One region of the Paenibacillus sp. FSL R5-0914 genome, then DNA from elsewhere that is predicted to be linked to it. Evidence: riboswitches for the same ligand, from Rfam matches in the RefSeq annotation. Region 1 holds a riboswitch; each other region holds the start of a gene.

Region 1 (6,503 bases):
AGCAAACAAGAGAAACGGCGGGTAGAACAGGAGCAGCAAAAGCAGAAGACGAGAATTTTAATTATTAGTTCAATAGCTTTAGTAGTCATCATTTTTGTTGGATTGTTTATGTTAGCTTCGAAAGATGCCGCAAAAAATGCCACTTCGGGAGAACCAGTAGCATTCAATTACAGTGAGCTACCTAGAGTCGGTAAAGAGGATGCACCTGTTAAAATTGTTGAATTTGGAGACTTAAAATGTCCAGCGTGTTCCCAGTTTGCAACTTCAGTTAAACCGAAAATTGTTCAAGATTTTGTCAACGAGGGAAAAGCAGCGCTCTACTTTGTAAATATGGCTTTCGTTGGTCCAGACTCTGAAACTGCCTCACTTGCTGCATTATCTGTTTACCATCAGAATAATGATGAATTCTGGAAGTTCTATGATGCTGTATATGCTCAGCAAGGTGATGAGAGCGAAGAATGGGCGACTGAAGATTTCTTAGTAAGCCTTGCGGAGAAAGAGAAGTTAGCTATCGATTACGAACTGCTTCGTAAAGATATTAAGGATCGTACGTATGCAGATGAGCTGAATAAGGGTATGCAGTTAGCTAGTGAAGCTGGGGTGACGACTACACCATCCCTTTATATCAATGGAGTAATGACTACGGATCCATTTAACATTGAAGCGATTTCAACTGAAATTAACGACGCCGCAAAAGCTGTGGAGGCAAAGTGACAAAGTTCCTATCTTTTTGCAAGCGTAACTGCCTGTATCTGGCCTGGTTCGTCTCTTTAGTTGCTGTTGCTGGTAGCTTGTATCTGAGCGAAGTATTGAAATATGAACCTTGTAAGCTTTGCTGGTTCCAGCGAATTTTTATGTATCCTCAGTTATTCCTCTTGGGAATTGCAACCTTTCGAGGGGATAAAAGGATTATCCCATATGTACTTCCACTAAGCTTGATTGGTGGCAGTATCTCGATCTATCATTATGCGGAGCAGAAGATTCCTGCGTTAAGTAAAGTGCTTCCTTGTACAATTGGTGTTCCTTGTAATAAGGATTACTTGAACTTTTTTGGATTCATTACGATTCCTTTCCTTGCATTAATCGCTTTTGCTTTAATTAGCATTTTACTTTGGTACGGACGCAAGGAAGAAGAAGTGATGGAGTTAGATACAGAGGAAAGTTTAGGATTTTGATTTTTTAATTTTAAAGGATCCGAAAAAATGTGAAAAGTGATTAAAAACACGATCCAGAGGGATAATTGAAGAGAATGAAAGAGAGCATCCAATAAGACGCTGTATTTGCGCTTACTGGATGTTTTTTCATTCTTTTTTCATTTTTTTCAACGCTTTACTGTATACGCTTTGTAGACTAATATTAGACCTTGTGAGAAGTTGAATATGCGCTGAATTTTCTTAGGAAAAACGGGGGAACCAAACTTGGCATATGTGCCAATGGGGTGAATCGGAATGGGTCGATTAGACTTATACCGTAGGGCTAAACCACAGCCCGAATCCGCCAGCTAACCTCGTAAGCAAAGGTGGGATAATGACCATGCATAGCATGCGGATCATTTCCGTATGCTATTTTTAGTGTCTGCATTTATGAAATCCACCAATGAAAACAGCGCGCGGAAATTCCGTTTCAGCTCCCAAAGAAAGGAACTGTATCCACCATGGTAAGCAAGGTAAAACGACTATTGATCGGGCGTCCGATGAAGTCGAACGAACTCGATCATGAAAAGTTATCCAAGGTTAAAGCACTGGCTGTCCTGTCTTCTGATGCGCTCTCGTCTGTAGCCTACGGAACGGAACAAATTTTGATTGTACTGGTGGCTGCGGGGTTTACTGCCATCTGGTATTCCCTGCCAATTGCATTAGCCGTATTGGGCCTGCTGGCCATCCTGATTTTATCCTATCGGCAGACGATTTACGCTTATCCTCAGGGAGGCGGAGCTTACATCGTTGCCAAGAGTAATCTTGGTGTTCCGACAGGGCTCTTAGCAGGAGGGTCTTTGTTAGTGGATTACATTCTGACCGTAGCTGTTAGTGCGTCGGCAGGGACGGATGCGATCACATCGGCTTTTCCAAGTCTTCATAATCACACCGTTCTTATTGCAGTATCAGTTATTATTTTACTTACTTTGATTAATCTTCGCGGAGTTACAGAATCAGCTTCATTCATCGCAATCCCAGTGTATTTGTTTGTAGTGTCGATTGTAGTGTTGATTATCTCCGGTATTATTAAATATGCAGCAGGTGGCGTACATGCGAATGTCCCTGAAATTGGCTCTGCTGTTTCTAATGTTAGTTTGTTTCTACTATTAAAAGCCTTCAGTTCTGGCTGTTCGGCACTTACGGGTGTAGAGGCTGTATCTAATGCCATTCCAAACTTTAAAGCACCAGCTGAAAAGAACGCAGCCAAGACCTTAATGGTTATGGGGGTTATACTTGGATTTATGTTTACAGGTATCACACTACTGGCGTATTGGTACGGCATAGTGCCTGATGAAAAGGCAACGGTTGTTTCACAGATCGCTGAATCGACCTTTGGCCGCGGAACCTTATATTTTTTCATTCAAGGTATCACAGCAGTAATTTTGTTCTTGGCAGCTAATACAGCTTACTCAGCGTTCCCGCTGCTCGCATTTATGTTTGCAAAAGATAAATATATGCCACATGCTTTTATGGTTCGTGGAGACCGTCTAGGTTTCTCTAATGGTATTATTTTTCTAGGTGTTCTGTCTGCTGTGCTTGTAGCTGCATTCCACGGAAATACAGAAAGCTTGATTCCACTTTATGCGGTTGGTGTATTCATTCCTTTCACATTGTCACAGCTAGGAATGATGGTTCATTGGTTTAAAACAAAACCAGCGGGATGGAAAAAAAGATTTGTTGTAAATACCATCGGTATGCTGACTACATTGACGATTACTCTTATTTTTATCATCACTAAATTCTCAAGCGTATGGATGGCTTTCATTTTCTTACCTGCTGTAATGTTCGTGTTCCACCGGATTCACAAGCACTATTTGAACACTGCAGATCAGCTTCGTATATGCCCGAGTACAGATAAACCTTTGATTAAAGGCAGTACAGTTGTTGTTCCTGTTGCGGGTGTAACACGTGCTGTACTACATTCCATCAGCTATGCCAAGTCTCTAACGGATAATGTTGTAGCCGTGTATGTTGGCTTTGATGAAGAGGACATTCAAAAAATGGAGCAACGGTGGGAGGAATGGAATCCGGGTGTACGCCTGATTGTACTTCGTTCCAGATATCGCAGTATTATTCGTCCGTTAGTGAAATTTATTGATACTGTTGAGTGGAAGACCGCAGCGACGGATCATATCACGATTCTGATTCCACAGTTTATAACTAAGCATTGGTGGCAAGCTGTACTTCATAATCAGACCAGCTTTTTAATCCGTTCGTATCTAATGAATTCAAAAGATGTTGTAGTTGCGACTGTCCCATATCATTTGAATAAATAATGGATCATTAAGGAGAGGCTATATCCGGAACGTTCGGAATATAGCCTTTTTTTGTATTTTTGAGAAGGAAATTATTACAAATCCACAAAATTTAAAATTTATATGTTGACATAGAGAATGAGAATCAATATCATTTAAAAGTGAGACTGAGGTAGTCAACACCTTTGAATAACATAGGATGTACACACTAGGAGGGTATTTAATGTTTTTGTTTAACAGAATAAGATTTGGAAGCATGAAATTAACGATGATCGGATTAATGGTGATGGTGCTATTCTTATCCGCTTGCGGTAATAATAATCCCGGTAACGCTTCAAACGCAGGAACAGACAAAGCGACGGCACCTACTGCTGAAGCTACAGAAGCTCCTGCAGCTGCTAAGACGTTAACGGATGCAATGGGACATGAAGTAACGATTCCAGCTAATCCACAACGTGTACTGGGTTCTTATTTGGAGGATGCTTTGGTAACTCTAGGTGTGACTCCAGTAGCGCAATGGTCCGTGACTAATGGTATTCAAGATTATCTGTCCACTGAATTGAAGGATGTTCCTACGATCAGCTACGATCTTCCGCTCGAGGCAGTAACCAGCTTCGCTCCGGATCTTATCCTCATCCCATCGGAGTCATCTGTACAGAATGGTATCTATGACCAACTGAATAAGATTGCACCGACTTATGTGATTGGGGATAAGCTAAATCAAGATTGGCGTAAATCGCTACTCAAGATTGGTGAAATTCTGAACAAGACACCTGAAGCAGAGAAAGCCATTAAAGATTATGAAGACAAGGCGGCTGCAGCGAAAGAAAAGCTTAAAGGAGCTATTGGAGATGAGTCCGTGGCGATTTTATGGTTGGTACAAAAGAACTTCTATATTGTAGACGAAACCCGCAGCAGTGGTGCTGTATTATATACAGACCTTGGTGTAAAGCTGCCTAACTTAGTAACAGAAATTCCTGTTGGTACAAGAGCTACTTGGAATCCAATTTCGCTAGAGAAGCTTTCTGAGCTGACAGCAGATCATATTATCCTTGTAAATAGTGATAAGACTGAGGGTTCGGAGATTCTGGACAGTGCAATTTGGAAAGGAATCCCGGCTGTAAAAGCTGGTAATGTACATGAAATGAGCTCAACAAGCAGTTGGCTATACAGTGGTGCTAACGCTGGTGGCAAAATTATTGACGATGTGTTAAAAAGTTTTGTGAAATAAAGAGTCGTAATTCACCATGAATGAGACTGATCATTTGGGTGAGGAAGGGCGTGCAGATCAAGTATCTTAGGATACTTAGATCTGCACCATTTTTTTATAAACCATTCCTGTATTACTGAAAAATAACTCCTACAATTGTACAACCTAATTTTTTTTGCGATAATGAGAATGATTGTTGTTATCATATAGACCATTGTAACTATCGATTAAGGAGACGACTCATGGTTTCACCCTCAGATTTCGCACATCGTAATAAAAATGATACACAAAAAGCTATACATACCCGACCGGCAGCTGCAATGGGTATTCTAGTGATTGGACTCGCTGCCATTGCCTTTGGACTGGCACTTTCGGTCTCAGTGGGTGCGGCAGATATCAAGCTAGCTACGGTATGGGAAGCAATATTTCATTTCAATCCAGATGTACAAAAACATCAGGTGATAAGAGAACTGCGATTTCCACGCGCGATAGCAGGTGCTTTGGTCGGTGCTTGCTTCGCAGTAGCAGGGGCAATCATGCAGGGGATGACAAGGAACCCTCTTGCGGATTCAGGTCTGTTAGGCTTGAATGCGGGAGCAGGTGTAGCGCTGGCCATAGTTTTTGCTTTTGCACCTTCGATCTCATTTACTTCACTTATGTTGTTTTGTTTTATAGGTGCTGCTATAGCGTCTTTTATCGTATTTGGAATCGGGTCGCTATCTTTTAATGGCCTTACCCCTTTACGTTTGACGCTGGCAGGTTCCGCGGTTAGTGCACTACTGGTTGCTGTTAGTCAGGGCATAGCTATTCTTTTTAACTTATCCCAGGATATAGCCTTCTGGTTGGCTGGCGGAATGGGTGGGGCAAGCTGGACTCAGATCAAGATTATCTTCCCTTGGGTGTTCGTGGCACTAATCGCAGCGATGATGTTATCGCGGTCAGTCACCTTGCTCAGCTTAGGAAGAGAAGTTGCAGTTGGTCTGGGGCAGCGGACAAGATTAGTACAGTTGGCATGTATGATTGTTGTAGTAGTTCTTGCCGGAAGTGCAGTCTCAATGGTTGGCCCGATTGCTTTTGTAGGACTAATTATTCCACATGTAGCACGTTATTTCGTTGGAGTAGATTATCGCTGGATCATTCCTTGCTCGGCAGTTCTTGGAAGCTTATTGATCATCTTTGCGGATATCGCCGCTAGAATGATAAATGCCCCTTATGAGACGCCGCTAGGCGCATTAATTGCCATCATCGGTGTACCTTTCTTTATTTACTTAGCGAGTAAGCGGAAGGGGGAGCTGTAATGCACAGAACAACCCTTTCTCCCAATGACAATGAACGCCGTACACGTGCTATTACAGTGTTATCACTCCTTGCCATATTGATCGTTGTTGTTTTTATTGTCAGTATGAATACAGGATTTATGCGTCTATCCCCACGGGAGGTATTACATACACTGCTGGGTGATGGAACTCATCAGCAAAAGCTTATTTTATTTGATTTCAGATTACCTCGCATCGTAATTTCATTGTTGGTTGGAGCGGGCTTTGCAGTGTCAGGCTGTATTTTACAAAGTCTCGCAAGAAATGCACTTGCTGAACCGGCTACGCTAGGCATAAGTGCGGGTGCTGGTTTTGCGGTAATCATTTTTATCTCGTTTTTTCCGGCTACAACAGCAGCTCCGGTATTTGTCTTGCCGCTCTTAGCGCTTGGAGGGGCTAGCTTAACCGCCGCTTTAATCTATATTCTTGCTTATAGAAAAGCAGATGGTCTATCTCCAACAAGGTTGATCCTTATCGGGATTGCAGTCGCTGCCGGAATTAACGCTTGCCAGCTGGTGTTGGCACT
Region 2 (6,503 bases), on a different contig from region 1:
TTGGAGTCGAAATTTCCTCTCTACCACTCATGAAGTAATGCCCCCCTGATCAATTTGGGCGAGAGCTCCGGCAAATTCCTCCCGCGTAATTCCAAACATCGCCAGCCGCTTGTACAGCTGCTTGCCATTACAATATCCGATTCCAAGCAAATTACCAAGTGCCATACGTCTTTCAGCTGCCCGAGGATGTACAAGCATTCCAGCGGCCATTAGATCATCAAGTCCAATTAAAGCAGGTGCACCTTCAAAAGAGGTATGTACATTCCGCAGCGCATGACGAATCGCCTCTGGAGAAGCGTTCTCCACACCAATATCTCCCTTGCGGGTTGCGTCCTTCTCCGGAATGAAGGCATGCTTGCAGCCCGGCACCTTTGCGGACACAATCTTACGAATTCGTTCACCCGCGTGATCCGGGTCAGTAAGGATAATTACTCCTCTACGCTCCATAGCAAGCGCGATCTTCGCAATTACGGTCCGGTCTACAGCCGAGCCCCCTGTTTCGATCGTATCTGCTTCTACAGCACGTTTAACAGCGACGGTATCACTCTTACCTTCAACGACAATTAATTCCTTAATCATATCTCTTGACTCCTTCCAAAAAAAGCAAAAAAGAAGAGGTTTCGCTCCTCTTCTTTTGGTTAAAGAATGTATAAGTGATGAGCGGTTGCTCTGCGATCAACGAAATGATCATCTGGCGTTCCTTAACGGTTATCATCACTATAGCTTATCAAAGAATAATTTGCAAAAGCTTCAGCCTAGTTTAACTCCGGCTTCACAGGTCCAATCACATAAACGGTACGTGATTTACGACCGAAATTACGGACATGGCTCAGTGAATCGTAATAGACATCTACTTTATTGCCTTTAATGGCACCGCCAGTATCTTCTGCTCGGCGGAATCCAAGCCCCTCGATATATACCCACCAGCCAATAGGGATTACATTCGGGTCTACCGCAATTGTACGACCTTCCGTTACGCGTGTTCCGGAGGCAGTTTTGGTACCAATACCTGGCTCTTCTGATGAATAAGCTGTCATGGAGACGTTCTTAATCATCTTCTTGTACTCAAAGTCTACGCCAGCCTTGCTTGTGACGTTATTAGTCTTGGCGCTAACCTTAGCCGTTTTTGAAGTGGTGTTTGATTTGGAAGTTGTTGTAGTCTTAGCTACAGCCGGCTTAGGAAGTGCTTTGGTACCAACGGCAATAATCTTATCTTTCGTTACCGTTTGTACTTCCTTACCAATCATGCGCATAGAGGCCAGTTCTCCGTCTTGGTAGATCTTTTCAATATGCTGAATCATGACGCCTGGTTTGCCTGCCTGTGCCACTCTAACTGTTCCCACAGTAAGGGAGGGGTCTGCTGTCTTGATGACTCTGAAGGGTAAGTTAGTTGATCGCTGTACAGTCTGTTTGTTGATGCGAACAATCTTAACCTCCATGTTTGCAGAAATGGTGGTGTCTAACGAAGGGAAAATCTTATCATGACCTTCTAGGGTAATGCCCATTTTCTCAATTGCTTTACCAATTGTGTCTTCGGTCGTATATAACGTTTTTGTTGCTCCATCCGCAGTAAGACTAATTTTCTGCGCACGATTGATAACGACACGGTCACCGTCTTTTATTTCATCACTCAGTCCTAAAGATAGTTCATCATGCGGCTGCAGCGAAATTTGCTCTTTCTCCAACACATCACCAAGAAGCGCTTCTCGCGTTTCAAGCGTCTGTGTTTGCCCGTCTATTACTAAAAATAATTGTTTGTTACTTTGACCGTGTACGTACAGCAGAATAAGTAGCGCGATAGCGACTGAAATCACGCCTGCAAGTAAAAGTACGCGAGTATTTACTTGCTCCCACCGTAATGCGAAAGACCTGCTGGATGACTGCGAATCATGGGATACTTCTGGTTGGAATACGCCCATTCTCTCCATCCTCCTTACATAGCCCCGTCGTCAATTGTATATCATGAGGACTGAATTCCTTTGACGAAACTATTTGAGATTGTCACAGGACACGCACGTAATAACTTAGCGTCTCCTGCTCATGGATCGCCTGCTCGGCACAGCTACTCCCACCTCTGTTATATAACAGTATGTGGGCAACATTCTATTTATTCAAAAATAAAAAAGCCTAAAAAGAGTTCAACTGAGGACTCTTTCGTGGCTTCTCCAATATCAGAATAGAGAATGCTTGTGCACGAGGTTGCCTCTCTTACTTGCGCTTACGGGGTTAGCTGTCGGGTTCGGACGAAAGAGAGACGCCCTATTTCAGGTCACCCGCTCATGGCGGTTGCCCTTAAATTCACCCCAAAGACCACGTGAAGAAATCAAATACTGTCCTACGGCACGTCTAAACCGTATTTAAAATACAGGCATGCGGCAGGTCAATATTGGTTCCCCCGTTCTCCATACGGAGACTCAGCGAGACGATCCATGAATCAATGGCTGTCACTATAACACAGCTCACATCACTGAAAAGATGATATCCTGTTTTGATGCATGTTGTAAAGGACGATTCAACCACGTTTACGCAAAAATATGGTTAAAATATTGTAATATTCAGCCGTTTTTATATTAAAAAAGTTTAATATATCGGCCATTCTCTATTTTTCGCCTGTTTTGCTCCCGTTTTCACTCAATCCCAAATCGTTCCAGTGCGTTCGCATACGTTATTTTAGCCAATTCTTCCCATGTTAACCCTTTAATTTCAGCTGCTGCCTCTGCTACAAGCTTCACATGAGCGCTCTCATTTCGCTTCCCGCGGAAGGGGTGTGGAGTCAAATATGGAGCATCGGTTTCGATCAATAATCGGTCTAGTGGGGTCTGCGCAAGCACTTCTTTTGGCACTCTTGCATTTTTGAACGTAATGGGTCCTCCAAAGGATAAATGAAAACCAAGATTCAAGCACATTTTAGCTGTTTCCCAGCTTCCTGAGAACGAGTGCATCACGCCTCCAACCTCATTTGCTTTTTCCTCCCGTAAAATCCGTACAACATCCTCATGGGCATCACGATCATGAATACAAATCGGCATATTTAGTTCACGGGCTAGTCCAATTTGCTTGCGAAAAACTTCATGTTGCACATCCTTGGGAGAAGTATCCCAGTAATAATCCAGTCCGATTTCACCAATAGCCACTACTTTTTTATGACTGCATAGAGAAGCAATCCAATCGAGATCTCCTTCTTTCATATCAATTGCATCCTGAGGATGCCAACCCACTGCCGCATAAATATAATCATAAGATTCCGCCAGCTTCATCGTTGAGGGAATCGTCTCCCGATTAAATCCGATATTAATCATCTTGCTAACTCCTGCTTCTACAGCACGAGCGATAACTTCTTCGCGATCCTCGTCGAATTGAGGTGCATCCAGATGCGTATGTGTGTCAAACAGAAACATTTTAACCCTCACTCCTTGTTCTTTTTTAAATATAAGACAATATAAGTTTCAAGCTATCCGTTATATCTTATATTTCTACTCTTCTTGTCAAAAATCCCATATTTTCTTGTATTATTTTGCAAAAATCTCTGCAATAGAAGCAGGCAATCGCGTAAGCGCATTTCTCAACTTATCCTGAGGAAAATAAAGATGATATCTTCCACGGTGAATGCCGCTAATAGAACGCACAATATCCGACACCTCTGAAATTTCCCGCAGATGATCATGCCGATCAAGCAGCAGAATTTGTTTATTGTCAAAAGCTTCTCCCGGACGGAACACATCATAGGGCAGATCTGTCGGAAAATCAATCTCCAAATCATATTCTGGGTGAAGTCCCGCTGCCGCAAAACTGCTGCGAATTTCAGAAATCATATCTGTATCGAGATTCTCCACCTCAACATATTTATACAGTTTACGATGAATAAAACGGGTACACAAGTCACTTAGTAGCTCATCTTTCTCAAGTGTCCACTGCATAAAAGCCGTCTGTACCAGTGCTTCATCTAGCATTAAATATTGCTTCACTGTCACCTCACCACGGAACAAATCCTCCAGCGGATTAATCATGAAACTAAAATTGTACCCCTCTTGGAAAAGCTCCTTGGCTCTACGGAAAATTTGTCGCAAAATAATCTCTGAGCTACGTGTCACCGGATGAAAATAGACTTGCCAGTACATTTGATAACGCGACATTAAATAATCTTCAATGGCATGCATTCCCGATTCTTTTACAACAATTCGACCATTATAAGGACGCAGCATTCTTAAAATCCGATCAATGTCGATCGTCCCATAGTTTACACCTGTATAGTACGCATCACGCAGCAAATAATCCATGCGATCAGCATCTAGTGGACTGGAAACCAGATTTACAACAATTTCGTGCTCATAAGTTTTAGCGATTACAGAGGCTACTTTACGAGGAAAATCCTCCTCCACATCACGCAAGATCTCAGTAATCTCTGTGTCCTCCAGAATAATTCGACAAGTCCAATCCTCATGATTCATTTCAAAAGCTTCTTCTATAGAATGGGAAAATGGACCATGTCCCAGATCATGCAGCAAGGCCGCACACAAGGTGAGCAGACTTTCTTCAGGAATCCAATCCTTATACCCGCTTCGTTCAAATTGCGAAATAATTCTACGTGTAATTTCGTAAACCCCTAGGGAATGAGAAAATCGACTATGCTCTGCGCCATGAAAAGTAAGATACGAGGTACCCAGCTGGCGAATTCGGCGTAAACGCTGAAATTCCTTTGTATTTATTAGTCGCCAAATAATAGTATCCTGCACGTGGATATAATTGTGAACCGGATCTTTGAAAACCTTTTCTTCTGTGAGCGGCTGCTTCATGAGATCAACTCCTTTATTAAATTTAATATGATTTTAACCAATATAAGTATATAATAAGTAATTATGTCGTACTTTGTCGAATAGTGACGTTTTTAGTCTTGGTAAATCGACAAAGTTTATTTTTTCACTTTTTTTAGAATTCGTGATTGTTATAGGGAATTCAAAGTTTTCGTGAAAAAGCACTTATTTAACAGATGAAAAAAGGTTGACTGTTTTGGGAATCGTTGGTATTATAAATATCATAAAACAGTGAACAATGTCGAATAATGACGTTTTTGGAACATTGAGAGGAGTAACGATTGTTATGATGAAATCAACAGGAATTGTAAGAAAAGTAGACGAACTTGGACGGGTAGTTATTCCCATTGAATTGCGCCGTACTCTTGGCATTGGTGAAAAAGACGCACTTGAAATTTACGTTGATGGTGAGCGCATTATGCTTAAGAAATATGAGCCTGCCTGCATTTTCTGCGGCAACGCTGAGAACGTAACTTACTTCAAAGGAAAAATAGTTTGTCATGAATGCATTTCTACTATCCCTACCCCTGTGACAAACTAAAATAATTAGTATATAATAGAACTAATCAAATTGTTAATTCTAACCTTTTCATATCTCCTTGACCTCCCGTGACCGCGGGAGGTATTTTTTTTCTGCAATCACCTGTGTTTCCCGCCCCAAAAGGTGTCTATAAGGATTTACTCCCCCATGACACCTAATAATGATGGGTAATGCGGTGAGAGCATGAAGTAAAACGAGTTTTCACCATGATCTGGTCTATCTTGGGCTTCCTTTTGGGAACCACCTTCAGGCTAGAATCTCGTCAGCTTCGTAATACCCCTCCGCACCTGGTTAACCTCTTAGAATTAGAATCCGTCAATGACACTTACTGCTGCTCCGCTTTATCCAGAAGTGCGTTATAAATATCCCGCTTTGACACACCACGATCAGAGGCTGCTTTTTTCATAGCTTCTTTACGCGGCATATCTCCTGCTTCGTAATGAGCAACATGTTCTTCAATACTTAGCTGGCGCCACCAAGCCGATTCCGCCATATCAGCATCTTCCTTGCTCTCGCCTTCAACGACAATGACATACTCACCAAGCGGTGGATGTTCAACGAGCCAATCCGTACATTCCTCGATCGTCCCACGTAGGAACTCCTCATATCTCTTCGTCAGTTCACGAGCAAGCACAATTCGCCGATTACCAAATGCTTCATGGAGATGAGCCAGTGTCTTCACCACGCGATGTGGAGATTCGTAGAACAGTATAGTCCCTTGCGCCGAACGAAGTGGACTTAATACCGCACGGATATCTTTACGTTCTCGAGGTAAGAAGCCGATAAAAGTGAACGTAGTCGTAGGCAGACCAGAGGCAATTAATGCTGACAAAGCTGCGTTAGCTCCGGGTATAGGAATTACTGGTATACCGTGACTTATGGCAAGGGCTACAAGGTCTGCACCAGGGTCGGAAATGGCTGGAAAACCGGCATCGCTGACGAGTGCCAAATTTTTTCCTTCTATTATATAGCGGATAAGTTCAGGTCCACTGGCAGCCTTATTATGCTCATGATAACTGAACAACATAGAGGGTGTAATTTCAAAATGGCTCAACAATTTCCGAGTTTGTCTTGTATCTTCAGCTGCAATAATATCGCATTCCTGCAATGTGCGGACAGCACGATAAGTCATATCCTCTAAATTACCGATG
Region 3 (6,503 bases), on a different contig from region 1:
CCGCGCCGTTGATGCCGCCTTGCGCACAAACGGAGTGTGATCTTTTTACAGGCACTAATGAGAATAATTGAACATGCGCACCGGACTCCGCTGCCTTGATGGTAGCCATCAGGCCGGCCAGACCGCCACCCACGATAATGATATTTGCTGTTGCCATGATAGTTCACTCCCTTTATTGAAAATATCAGAAAGGATTCTGGAATCTAGTCCTGAGAGGATAATTACTTAGATGAAAGTCTTTATGGACTGAGCTATGGAAGCTGCGGTTTGAAATTCAGCATCACGGAAAGTGACTAGCGAAATGAGGAACATAAACGTTACAAGAACAAATATACCGAGACAAAGGTAAGAGGATACCCGCTGTGAACGAGGTCCTACCGTGATTCCCCAGCTGATCAAGAAAGACCATAGGCCGTTTGAGAAGTGAAAGCATGCTGCAACGATACCGATAATGTACAGTGTCAACATCAGTGGTTGAGTCACGATATCATGCATCAGACCGCCCAGCTCTTCATGCTCTACACTACCAACTGCCACCTGAACCCGGGTTTGGAACAAATGCCAGACTATAAAGATAAAGGTAATAATTCCTGTAATACGTTGCAGCGTATAACGCCAGTTTCTTTCAATGTTGAAACGGTTCAAGTTCGGCTTGGATTGATAGGCAATATACAGTCCATATACGCCATGGTACAGCAGAGGTAGCCATATACCGAACAATTCCAGGAAGAAGACAAGCGGCAGGCTGTTCAGCCATATCACGCTGTCAGTGAAACCGGAAGCGCCACCCTCTACAGCCGCAAAATTCGTCATCATGTGCTCAATGAAGAAAGCTCCAAGCGGGATAACGCCTAGCAAGGAATGAATCTTTCTGGAATAAAATCCTTTCATACAAAGTAACCCCTTTCCGATTAAAACAGCGTTTTCATTATTGTGTATTCACCGCCGGAACTACATTTGACACAGGATAACGTAGACTATGTCATGACAAAACGTCTATATTTACCGCTATCCTTGGTTTCCCGGACTTTGTTTTCTTTTTCACAAAATGTGAATATCTTGTGTCACTTTTCATGTTACTCCTTTTTCCCTTATAAGGGAATTGCAATCTAATTATTAAACGTTATACAATAAACGCATAAGAATAGATTTTATATGATAATAATTCTCATTTAGAGAAACAACATTTTCCGACAAATCTTTTATTTCCTTATGGAGCAAGAAGTATTGTCTTCATGGCTATGAATTTCGTCACTACTGTTTATAGATTGCACTACGAGAGGAACATAAATATGTTTGACGATTTAGATGTTTTTGCAGCGGTTGTGGAGCACTCCAGCTTGAATCGGGCCTCCCGCCAGCTCAATCTGTCCCAACCTGCCCTATCTCGTAAAATCTCCAAGCTGGAAGAACGGCTGGGTGTCGCGCTATTTAATCGTTATGGCAAGCGTCTGGAGTTAACCGAGGTTGGGCGTCTTACTTATTCCTACGCACTTGAACAACGACAGCAGCGCTCTAAATTTCTGGAGGCTTTGTCAAAATACAAAGAAGGCGAGCCTAAGCTCGTCACCTTAGGGGCGTCACTTACCTCACTGCAGACCACTCTGCCTCCACTAGTTAACGCATATATGGAGAAATACCCAACTGCGGAGCTGAAGCTAATCACAGGCCGAACACATGAAATTGTCTCCTCTGTCAGTGAAGGAAAGTCAGATATAGGTCTGATCGCTTCCTCTATTCAAGAACCTGGACTGCGCTGTATTTCTCTGTTTGAGGATCAGCTTCGACTGGTTGTTTCTGAGCATCATCCTCTGAATCAATCTACCAAGCTAACCATGGATGATCTGTCCCGACTGCCTATGATCCTGTTCTCCAAAGGCACCTGGTACCGACGTCTAACAGACGATCTGTTCCAGCGCTGTGGAATTGATCCAGACGTTCGGATGGAGATTGACTCCTTCGAAGCTATCGTGCGGCTGCTGCCGACAGTCAATGTGGCAGCGTTACTGCCCAAGTCTTATCTGCGTCCGCAGCTGTTAAACGGCGGTGGGCTGGTCTCTCTGCATATTAAGGAGCTGGAGCAGACTCAGCGAACTACCTGTCTGATTTACCGTGACGATGGGAGCCTGAGCACAGCGGCCCGCAGCCTCGTGCAGGTCACAGAAGAGATGTTTCTGACGGAACGAGAGAAATAGTACATACCTCTGCGTGCAGCCTTAATTAAAAAAGCCCTCCGTCCCATGTAAAGGACGGAGGGCTTATCTATTTAATCTTGGTTTACAACTTCATCCTCAAATCGATCAATACTTTCATTAGAACCAATGAGTACCATAACGTCGCCCTCACTCAAATGATCATGTGCCGTTGGAGCCACTATAATTCCACTTTCCCGGTTCAGGGCAACAATACTGCAGCCATATTTCGCTCTTGTATTTAAATCTGACAAGCTTTTCCCGTTCATGCAAGACGGAACGGTTAGCTCGACGATTTTATAATCCTTGGACAGTTCAATATAATCCAGCAAATTGGGTGTCACGAGCTGATGTGCCACACGAATGCCCATATCCCGCTCCGGAAAAATAACCCGGTCCACGCCCAGCCTGGACAACGCACGACCATGAAGGATCGAGATCGCCTTGGCTACTACTTGCTTGACTCCAATCTCTTTTAACAAAATCGCCGCCAGAATACTTCGTTCCATATTGTCGCCAATCGCTACAATCCCACAGTCAAAGTTCCGTACGCCGAGCGAGCGCATAATTCCTTCATCTGTAGCATCAGCCACTACCGCATGCGTCAGGTGATCGCTCATTTCCTCCACACGCTCCTCATGGTGATCAATGCCGAGCACCTCGTAGCCCATTTCCATCAGCTCAAGTGCAAGGCTTGAGCCAAAGCGGCCTAAACCGATTACTACAAATTGCTGTGCTTTCATTTCGGATTAACTCCTATCCAATAATTATTTTACCTTCTGGGTGCTTATACAATGGTTTACCCTGTTTAGGTCCAAGCGCATACACTAATGTTAATGGACCTAGCCGACCTGCAAACATGGTCAGACAGATCAGAATCTTGCCGAAGATAGACAGTTCAGGTGTCAGCCCCATGGTTAGTCCCACCGTGGCAAAAGCTGAGGTCGTCTCAAATAATATCGCTAAGAAATTACTATCCTCTGTTGTGGACAGTAACATCGACACCGTGAGGACCAATAGCAAAGCGAGTAATGTTAGCGTCAACGCTTTATAGATACGCTCCTGCGCCAATCGGTAGCGGAACAGTACAACATCTTCACGTCCGCGCAGCATCGCGATTACTGCACCAATCATAATCGTAAAGGTTGTAGTCTTGACCCCGCCACCTGTTGATCCTGGAGATGCACCAATAAACATAAGAATAACCATAAAGAACTGTGAGGCTTGCCGCAGTCCGGCAATATCCACCGTATTGGCGCCAGCGGTTCGGGGCGATACCGACTGAAAGAATGCCGATAATATTTTGCCGCCGAAATTTAAATTCCCCAGTGTGCGCTGATTCGTAAATTCAAATATAAAAATAACCAAAGCGCCGATAAGAATAAGCCCTGCAGTGGTGGAGAGTACAACTTTGCTATGCAAAGATAATTTACGTTTGACACGAAACTCCACCAGATCCGACATGACAATAAAACCAATACCGCCAGAGACAATCAGAAACATCACCACGATGTTCACTAGCGGGTCATATACATAATCGGTTAAACTCCGGAAATCCCCGAAAATATCAAATCCAGCATTATTAAACATAGACACCGCATGAAATATTCCAAAATAAATGGCCTTTCCCAGTGGCATATCAAACGCCCAGCGTATGGACAGAAGCACCGCTGCACAGCCTTCGATGACCAAGGAATAAATAAGTACTCTCCGGATCAGTCGAACAATCCCCTCCATAGAGCCTTGGTTCATTGCTTCCTGAAGGATCAGTCTGTCCCGCAAGGAAATTTTGCGTTTCATCATCATGGCAAATAAGGTCGCCATTGTCATAAACCCTAAGCCACCAACCTGGATAAGCACCATAATTACGGTTTTCCCAAAAATGGTGAATGTCGTACCGGTGTCCAGCACCACAAGTCCTGTCACACAGGTGGCCGATGTTGCAGTAAACAACGCATCAATAAAACTCACAACATTCCCACTGGTACTTGAAATGGGAAGCATAAGCAGCAAGGCTCCAATCAGAATGATCGATGCAAAACCAAGCACCATAATCTGAGGCGGAGAGAGCTTCAGGAACTTTGATTCAGAAACCCTGCGAAACTGTGAAGCCACTACGCTCACCCTCTTATCAAAATTTAAAGAATTCCAACAAAAAAAGCACTGGAAAACCAATGCTACCCTTGGTTCCTGCAGTAAATTAGCCTACGAGGTTAGCTGACGGATTCGGACTGTGCAGGCTGCCCTATTCGTTCCTAGAACGAAATTCACCCCTGATGAATAAAGACAACGCCTATGGCGTATACTCATCTTTTCATTACTTCTTATGGTTCCCCCGTTTTCACCTGAAATTCGGCTATATACAATTGCATACAAATTATATATGTTATTTCGATAAATCACAAAGACACTATTAATGGTGATTCATATGAAAAATGCGGTTTGGAGAGGATGTACCACTAAGAGTGCCTTTTCTCATCACTTTTCCGTGTTTTCCCTGCAATTGCATCGATTTTCATGAAAAATGAAGAAATAATCACCTTAAATTCATGGTATATATTCAGCTACCTATTCTATAATATCTCTATTACCCATAAAAAGAATATACGATGATTTTTGTAACTATCATGGCACTAATACTATAATGGAACATAACATTGTCAGTTTACAAGGAGGCGTTACATGAATCCCGTTGGCCAGCCCTTACAGCAACGTGCCCTCTCCAAGAGGCTCATCATCTCGGGCATTATCGGTCTTATTCTATTTATTATGTTTCAGATTGCTCCCTCGGTGCTAAATAGCCCTGCTGGGGAAGATACTACTGTCATCAGTAAGGCGGAAGCCCGCGACAAAGCCATATCATTCGCAGAACAAAAGCTGAACTACACCAAGGCACCAACCGATCAGTGGAATGTACTGTACGATACGGACTCTTCCTTTTATGGTTATATGTCCCGCGAGAAGCTTTTGGAGGACTATACAAAAAAGAAATTGGATCAACGATATCCTTTTGACATCTTTCGTGTAACACTTAGTCCTTCAGCGGAACAAGAGCCACTGATCTCTGTTGACCTCAATATGTATACTGGTGCAGTTGTCGCTTTCACACAAGGTGCAGAAGGATCAGGTACCGGATTACCAAACAATGTATCCACCAGTGCAAAAGAAGAGGACAAGGGTACTACCTTATCACTTGCACAAAAAGAAAATCTTGCCCGTCCCTGGCTTCAGGAATGGGATGTAAATCCCGCCAAGCTACAAATTGAATCGAATACGGGAAACTACGGGCTCGTGTATACAGATCGTTCCGTTCAGATCGGCGAATCCTTACTACACTATTATTTCGATTTCACTGGCGAACAGGTATCCAGCTTTAAAGCAGGATTCACCGCTCCAGCCTGGCATACCTCCTATGTAAAGGACCAGACCTCTCTCGCGGAAAAGTTTACTTTATTCGGCTACGGTTTGCCTACTTTAGCTTTAGGAATTCTGGCACTCATCTACAGCATACTTAGAAGAGAACATACCTCCTTTAAGCGTGGAATATTCCTAAGCTCAGCTTATTTTGTAATCATGATGATCAGCACCTATAATATGCTCCCTGAATCCTCAGGCGAAGGACTCGAGGCTCAGATAACTTCCGTCATAATGTTCATCATTTATGCCTTATATAGCCTCCTAATGTCCTCCCTGCTCTATTTTTCTTTAGTTGGAGGGGACGGCCTATGGAAAAAAGAAGAGGGAATGAACCCATGGCCTCGTGCTAAAGAGCCTGGCTATGGAAAATATGTTCTGGATAGTATCCGGGCTGGATACGTCTGGGCATTCGTGCTGCTAGGGGTGCAGACCCTTATGTTCATCGTATTATCACTTACCTTGCAGAACTGGTCCACTACTGACGCTACTCAATCTCCTTACAACATGAGATATGCTTGGCTGCTGCCCATCGTTGCATGGCTCGCTGGTTTATCCGAGGAAGCCATTTATCGTTTTTTCGGAATTCCTATGTTGAAAAAAGTATTCCGAAGCACGTTCATTGCTTGCCTGATCACCACGCTGGTTTGGGCGTTTGGCCATACGCTGTATCCGATCTACCCCATCAGTTCCCGTCCTATTGAGCTGACCGTGATTGGTTTGCTCTTTAGCTATATTTTCCTTCGTTACGGCTTTATTGCCGTCATGTTCAGTCACGTCGTGTTTGACAGCATTCTGATGGGCGCTACGCTGATCTTTATGAAGGAAAGCGTGAATGTAGGGGCTGGTATCTTCGCGATTATCATGCCGTTCATAGTCGCCTACATCGTCTATCGG

Evidence for each region. A riboswitch is a leader RNA that binds a small molecule or an ion and turns the genes downstream of it on or off. The one in region 1 is predicted to bind cyclic di-AMP.
Region 2: it holds a riboswitch for cyclic di-AMP, as region 1 does, so the genes downstream of both, MKX60_RS03755 (3D domain-containing protein) here and MKX60_RS21720 (APC family permease) in region 1, are expected to answer to the same signal.
Region 3: it holds a riboswitch for cyclic di-AMP, as region 1 does, so the genes downstream of both, MKX60_RS08910 (TrkH family potassium uptake protein) here and MKX60_RS21720 (APC family permease) in region 1, are expected to answer to the same signal.

What each region holds. Positions count from the first base shown of each region.
Region 1 covers NZ_JBBORH010000002.1:1,268,935-1,275,437, reverse strand. Annotated here, with positions in the region: gene MKX60_RS21730 (DsbA family protein) at 1-714, shown strand, start outside; gene MKX60_RS21725 (disulfide oxidoreductase) at 711-1,175, shown strand; cyclic di-AMP (ydaO/yuaA leader) riboswitch at 1,373-1,531, shown strand; gene MKX60_RS21720 (APC family permease) at 1,655-3,472, shown strand; gene MKX60_RS21715 (ABC transporter substrate-binding protein) at 3,675-4,682, shown strand; gene MKX60_RS21710 (FecCD family ABC transporter permease) at 4,904-5,959, shown strand; gene MKX60_RS21705 (FecCD family ABC transporter permease) at 5,959-6,503, shown strand, end outside.
Region 2 covers NZ_JBBORH010000001.1:874,333-880,835, forward strand. Annotated here, with positions in the region: gene rsmA (16S rRNA (adenine(1518)-N(6)/adenine(1519)-N(6))-dimethyltransferase RsmA) at 1-31, opposite strand, end outside; gene rnmV (ribonuclease M5) at 28-579, opposite strand; gene MKX60_RS03755 (3D domain-containing protein) at 756-1,919, opposite strand; cyclic di-AMP (ydaO/yuaA leader) riboswitch at 2,201-2,430, opposite strand; gene MKX60_RS03760 (TatD family hydrolase) at 2,628-3,398, opposite strand; gene MKX60_RS03765 (HD domain-containing protein) at 3,510-4,793, opposite strand; gene MKX60_RS03770 (AbrB/MazE/SpoVT family DNA-binding domain-containing protein) at 5,098-5,352, shown strand; gene rsmI (16S rRNA (cytidine(1402)-2'-O)-methyltransferase) at 5,678-6,503, opposite strand, start outside.
Region 3 covers NZ_JBBORH010000001.1:2,014,835-2,021,337, reverse strand. Annotated here, with positions in the region: gene sdhA (succinate dehydrogenase flavoprotein subunit) at 1-157, opposite strand, end outside; gene MKX60_RS08925 (succinate dehydrogenase cytochrome b558 subunit) at 226-891, opposite strand; gene MKX60_RS08920 (LysR family transcriptional regulator) at 1,293-2,195, shown strand; gene MKX60_RS08915 (potassium channel family protein) at 2,267-2,935, opposite strand; gene MKX60_RS08910 (TrkH family potassium uptake protein) at 2,949-4,244, opposite strand; cyclic di-AMP (ydaO/yuaA leader) riboswitch at 4,379-4,560, opposite strand; gene MKX60_RS08905 (CPBP family intramembrane glutamic endopeptidase) at 4,875-6,503, shown strand, end outside.